Regions from separate parts of the Thalassotalea coralli genome, predicted to be linked through region 2. Evidence: riboswitches for the same ligand, from Rfam matches in the RefSeq annotation. Region 2 holds a riboswitch; the other holds the start of a gene.
The links. A riboswitch is a leader RNA that binds a small molecule or an ion and turns the genes downstream of it on or off. The one in region 2 is predicted to bind cobalamin.
Positions count from the first base shown of each region.

Region 1: another riboswitch for cobalamin. It lies ahead of ACOB80_RS03320 (cobaltochelatase subunit CobN); the one in region 2 lies ahead of ACOB80_RS18175 (ABC transporter ATP-binding protein).

Region 1 is NZ_JBVVBK010000001.1:731,755-735,124, reverse strand. Features, by position in the region: gene ACOB80_RS03320 (cobaltochelatase subunit CobN) at 1-1,596, opposite strand, end outside; cobalamin riboswitch at 1,712-1,856, opposite strand; gene ACOB80_RS03315 (DUF2256 domain-containing protein) at 1,954-2,097, opposite strand; gene ACOB80_RS03310 (cryptochrome/deoxyribodipyrimidine photo-lyase family protein) at 2,097-3,370, opposite strand, start outside.
Region 2 is NZ_JBVVBK010000007.1:333,605-336,974, reverse strand. Features, by position in the region: gene ACOB80_RS18180 (FecCD family ABC transporter permease) at 1-830, opposite strand, end outside; gene ACOB80_RS18175 (ABC transporter ATP-binding protein) at 827-1,606, opposite strand; cobalamin riboswitch at 1,691-1,875, opposite strand; gene ACOB80_RS18170 (hypothetical protein) at 2,019-2,414, opposite strand; gene ACOB80_RS18165 (hypothetical protein) at 2,587-3,003, opposite strand; gene ACOB80_RS18160 (M20 family metallopeptidase) at 3,155-3,370, opposite strand, start outside.

The sequences.
Region 1 (3,370 bases), on a different contig from region 2:
ATCAAATTGCTTAGCTTCGATTGCTGCCGTTAACTGCTGATGCAATAAACCAAAAGGGCCGTGCTCCATTTCATGCTTGACCGTATCAGGTAAAGCTTCAAACCATGATTGGTAATCAGTAGCAGACATGGTTTCTATAGTGTTACTCATGGACGCTAACGCTGCAGAATCTCTTGGTAGATTAACGCCCTGTGCTTGCATCAGGTCTAAGAGTTCTTCTTGAGAATTAGGCAGCTTTCCTGTGTTGTAACCTTCAGCCTTCAACTTATTTAAAATTTGCCAAATCGACGCAGGTACGTCTAAGTTATCAGCGCCAATGTTATGTCTGCCCGGAGGGTGGTTGTAATAAACAATAGCAACACGCTTATCTTTATTTTCCTTAACTTTTAACTTATGCCAGTTGTTAATGCGTGTTAACACAGAGTTGATGCCACTCTGTTCAGCGATAACGCCTTGTACTTTTATTCCCGTGCTTTGATCGATAAAAGGTTTCCCTAAAGTAGCGACAACTAATGGTTGGCTAGCTCCTTGAAGTTCAGGCATGGCGATTTGGTAGTACACCTTATCTTGCGCTAAACCGTCTGATGAAAGTTGTCGTTCAATTGAACTGCGATCGCGCACTTTAATCGCTTTAATTACCGGAACATTTAGTTGCTGTAGAAATTCAGTGGTTTGTTCGCGCCCTTCACCGCCACCAATAACAAAATCTTGTAGCATAACCACCGCTGCTAATTTGTCTTTTAAAGGCAATAAAGCTTTAGCTGCTAATACGCCCGCTTCGCCCCAATAAGCTAATGCGGCGAGACAATGCGCGTTAAATTTATCTTTTGCTTGCAGACAAACTTGACGTAATAACTTAGCATCCGCGGGTCTTCCGCCGCCTGCATGATCGATAATGGCAATAATAGGCTCATTCACAGTCAATTTGTTTAAGTTTGTCTTCGGTAATTGATGATGAAATTCATCGTTAAAGTACCAACGAAGTTGTGGCGTCGGAAACGGGGGTTTTACGTCAGTACCATGTCCCATCTGTTCAAACATCCAAGCAAACAATTGCGCTGTGTTTTCAGCGCCAGCAGCATGCCAATAGGCTCTAGCCATCAACCATTCAGACTGCGCTGGATTGGCGTTAAGTTGGTCTTGTAAATCTTGTTGAAATGACTCGCCAGGCAAGGCTTTAGCGAGGGCTTTAAGTTGCTGTGAATTATCAAAAATTGTCTTTCGATTAAACTGGCTAAGCGCCACTAAACGGTGGTCACTGCTCATGATAAGTCGTTGTTGATTGTCGTTAACCAGCAGAGGTCTTAGGTTAGCGACACTTGCACCATAAAGGCCAAAGCCTAAAACCGCTTGGCTATTTTCGATGAGTGTTGCTCGTTGCTTGGGCGTTAGTGCCCATAATTGTGTATCTGTACGTGCGGTGATTTTAAGGTGACTGAATTTCGGGTTTGCCAAATAAAATAAACGAGCAGCTTCGGCAATGGTCTCGGCATTACGTTGAGAGGTTAGAATGAGTAAATCACTTTTACTTTGGGTTGCCCAAACAAAGTGTGAACTGCTCAGTAGCAGAAAAACAAAAAGAAAATAATTGCGCATGATTTCTCGCCAACGTCTTATAAAGCAATTGCGAGAACATAGACAAGAAGCTCTGAACAGCTAAGAAACCTGTGTCAAAAAACCACCTTGAAACTATATCGAGTATTCTCGCCCGAAAAGTAGTGTTTCTATGACATGTATCTGGCTCGTGTTGTTAAAACACTTACAGTTGCGAGTACAGCTCCGGAATTTAAATAAATAACTGACGATAGATATTCAGCACCGGATTCCATGGCGTTATCAATAAGCAATTGCTTTTTCAAACACATAGAAAACGCGAACTTTTTACAGGGAAAGGTTCGCAAAGTCAATTAATTGCTCAAAAATACAACTTTTATATTGTATTAAATGACGAAGTTATATTTGAACTTTCATTCGGCTGCGTCGGCAACGTTCTGAGCAGTATTTAACTGCGTTCCATTTGCGTTGCCACTTTTTTCTCCATCGAAACGGTCGTTTACAAACGACACAAACTTTAGTTGGTAAATCAAATTTCTTCATTACTGTCTTACGTGGCGACTTAATATTCGTTGCTTTTCTTGCACTACCTCTGGATTGTTTTTCCATGACCAAAGCAGCTGCTGGGCTTTCTTATAACTCTCTTCGAGATCAACGATTGGTGAAGGATAATCAACTCCTAGCTCAATGGCATACATTGCTTGTTCCATTACTGTGAGTTTCCAAGGCTGATGCACAAGAGTTTCTGGGATTTCGCTCAATTCTGGTAGCCAACGTTTAACAAAATAGCCATCGGGGTCTTTCTCCAGTCCTTGTTTTACTGGGTTATAGATTCTTATGGTATTAATTCCAGTTACACCCGCTTGCATTTGAAATTGGCTGTAATGTATACCCGGTTCAAAGTCTAAAAAAACACTTGCTAGATGTTTTACCCCAAGGCGCCAATCAACTTCTAAGTGATGACACAAAAAGCTGACTAGCATAGCCCTCATTCTAAAGTTAATATAGCCAGTTACGAGCAGACAGCGCATACATGCGTCAACCATTGGAATACCAGTTTTGCCTGATTTCCATGCAGCTAAACGAACGACAGATAGCTCTCCTGCCATTCTAGGCATGTGTTCATAGCCTTTATTAACGGCTCGAAACTCCATATCACTCTCACTTTCAAACTTTTGAATGAAGTGACAATGCCAATGAAGTCTTGAACTAAATGCAACCAAGCTACGTCGCCATCCTGGCTTTTTCCAATGAGACAAAAGGCTTTGATAAACTTGCCTTAGGCTAATATTACCCCAAGCAAGATAAGCACTCAGTCTTGAGCAATATACTTGGCTTTGTTCCGGTGAAGATAAGTTAAACGCATAGTTTTTACCACGTGTTGAAAAAAATGACTCTAATACCTGCCATGCCTCATTCTCCCCTCCTTGCTGCCAGTTAGTCTCACCAATATTAAAGTAAGCTAATAATTGAGCCGTCGATGCAACATCGCTTTCATCAGTTGTCATCCAATTCACAGTATTTGGGTCAACATTTTCAACGTTAGCTCTCATCACGTCGCTCCAGTGCTTGTCCCAACCAATTCTATTTGGTTTACCTCGAATAACAGCAGCATAATTAGCCTCGTGCCAGTGAACTTCATTGTTGTAACACCATGTCATAACGTCTTTATCACGCTGAAAGGTATTACTTAAGCCTACTTCTTGATGTGAAAATAAATAGCGAATGTCGAATTTTTCGTGGAGACTTGACAACAGCGCTAACATATCCTCATTCGCGCACAATAAAGAGCGACTAGGCAATCGACTCTGAATGT
Region 2 (3,370 bases):
GTGGTAATACCAAAAAACGGTCTTACGATGTGCGGGATCATCAAGCCAACAAAAGCAATGCCACCACAATAAGAAACGATAACAGCAGTCATGGCCGCACAAGCAACAAGCGCCACAATGCGCACTAACGCAACATTAACGCCTAGCGTTCTTGCACTTTCGTCAGAGAGTAATAGCGCATCTAATTGACGTGAAAAGACTAAGGCGAGTAAACAGCAGCATAAAATCACAGGAACAACCACAGACAGCGCCATATAATCTGCTCGAGCAACTGAGCCCATCAGCCAGAAAATGACGCGATTTGCCGCAAATGCCTCACCAAAATATAAGATAAAGCTGGTAAATGCGCTCAACATAAAAGAAACAGCAACGCCGGCAAGCAATAAATGCTCTATTCGGCGCCAGCTGTTATGCATCAACACTAAAACAACGATAAAGACCGCAAATAGCGCACCTAAAAATGCGGCAACAGGAACTGAAAACACCTGCCAAGGTGGCGGCAATAAGCTTGCTAAAGTAGCACCTAGACCTGCGCCAGAAACGATACCGAATAAGTAAGGGTCAGCAAGTGGATTTCGAGTGACATTTTGCATCAAGGCGCCCGCTGCTGCTAAAGCAAACCCAGCAAAGAAACCCATAATGACTCGAGGCAATCTAATGTCGACTAAGATGGTCTCGTAAATGGGACGTTGGCACTCATCGGTTAAACACTGCCAAACATTTTTAAAACCTAGTTCTGCCGTACCGAAGCCCATCGCTAACAACATAGAAGTAATGGTGATGGCCAGTAATAGCAATGATGATTGCCAAAAAGATAATCGTTTGATCATGGCTGAACTCCGGCAAAGGAAACACGTAACTTATGCGTAATCGGATGTTCATCCACTAAGCAATCTAAGTGGAACACTTCTTTGATAAGTGCTTCTGTTAAGACTTGTTCAGGTTCCGCGAAAGCAAGTGCTCGGCCCTGATGAATCAACAATAAGCGATCGCAATACTGCGCTGCTAAATTAAGATCGTGAATTGTCATCACCACGGATAAACCGAGTTCTTTCACGAATGACAATATCTGATGTTGATAATAGATATCTAAATGATTAGTAGGTTCGTCCATAATCAACAACTTAGGTTGTTGAACGAGGGCTCGAGCAATCATACAGCGCTGTTGCTCACCACCAGATAAGGTACTAAACACTTGCTCTCGTTTATCGAGTAAATCTACTTTGATTAACGCATCGGTCACCGACTTTCTGTCTTGGTCGGTATCTCGCTCAAAATAAGACTTGTGAGGAATAAGCCCCATGGCAACAATATCGTTTACAGACAAGGCAAAAATAGCATCGTATTGCTGGCCTACAACTGCCACTTTCTGAGCAACTTCTTTGCGGCTAAGTAAGTTAAGCGGCATATCGTCTAACGTAACATTGCCCGAATCAACAGTATTTTCTTGGTATAAACATTTAAGTAGCGAAGTTTTGCCTGCGCCATTAGGACCAACAATACCAACAACTTCACCGCAATTCGCAGCAAAGCTAACGCCATCAACAATAACCTTATTGTCGACCTGCCAGGTAATGTTATCTGCTTGTAATCGTTGACTCGCCATAATCCACTAAAAACATCTATTCAGTGCAGGCGAACAGAAAGGCTAGACGAAAATCATCTAGTACTTACCGAGTAACCCGCACGGTGTGTAAAAAATTTCATGGCAGGTCTCCTGACTTATAGGGGTAACCCAAGCTTCCCCTTCCCAGTCAAAAACCAGTGGATGAAAACTCAGCCCTACTTACAGTTGCGGGAACAGTTGTGGACTTACACCACATTCCCTTTTAAGCGGATTTATTTAGAAAAATGAACATTAAGATCACTTAAACAAATCTGCACCATAAAAAGCGGCGACACTCTAGCACAGAAAACAAGCTTTTACCAAGAATTAGAAGTATAGACGTCCAAAACGGCAAATTTATAATGTATACCAACTTGAGTGGGTAAATTTGAAAATAAGATGGATAAGATAACTACCAAGGACCGATCATGTAATCTAAGGTAGATAAAAACAAACTCCAACAAAATGCAGGAAGAGCACTCACCAATATGTACCAGTATCGAGCGGGACTCTTGGTTATTTGATTAACGATTTGAGCTAAAATAAAAGATAAGAAAGCAATCAGCAGAAAACCACCGATAAGCCCATAGAAAAAAAATGATGTAGTACCAGAGTTAAAGGCACTTTCAACAGTGACAGAACCATTAACCGAGTATGGGCCAAAATACCCAAACAATGGCACTGGGTAACGAAAAAACAGCATAAACGCTATTGACGTAATCCAGTTAAATAGTATTGCTGCAAGCAACACCCACCTGTTAAACGTGATACTCGCGGATTGCGCTGAGTTATCCGTGTGAATATCCATTATTTCGCTTACTCCTTAGTCCATCAAGCTACATATCAAAACAGTAACTGTATTACAAATCAAGCACTTCTCCACACTGGTTCACATAAAAAAAGCCAACCGGTTAAGGTTGGCTAGGACAAGAAATGTTGCGAGCATTTTCTTTAATTCAATAAAACACGTTTAGCTGATGTTACTTAACGATGACCTCGTTACCGTTAACTACGTAAACGTTATTTCCCTCAGTTACACCAGTACACTGTTGATTAGGACCAGAACACCAAGCATCAACTACCTTCAGTTCACCTTTAACTTCAACAATATAGCGCCAGCCATAAACAGTTTGTTGCTTTTTGGCTGCTTGACGTTTTGCACCAATTAATCCACCGACAACCTTGGCAGCATCGTTACCGCTACCAGAGCCAAAAGCTGAACCTATGCCAACACCAACGGCTGCACCTAATAATGGCTTACCATCTTTACCCGCTTTTGTCGTAATAACTTCAGCTTTTTTAATGACGCCCTCTTCAACGGTAGACTGAGCGAATGTTGCAAAACTTAAACCCATCATAGCAACGGCAGAAATTAGGGTGACTAAATACTTTTTCATTTCGGCTTCCTGTTTCGATTCAATGACAACAGTATAGGTGTTACATTCCTGTTTCATTGTTAACAATTGTTAACTGAGTGAAGCAATTTGTAGCTGCTTTTTTAACCAAGCAGCTACTAGAGGTAAAATTGATAGGTTGCTTTAAGGAAAACTAAGCGACATTTTCTATGTCTTCTGACGATTGCTGAGGCTCTAATTGATTCTGTTCACCATTTAGAGCATTTAAAATTTTACTCACTAATACAACGCGCCCTGCTAAACTTTCCTTACAAGCTCGCTCATTAACGGTATGGTCGCCATCGCCAAATGGCCCAAAACCATCTAGAGTTGCTAAACCCGCGCCTGAAGCAACATTGGCATCACTTAC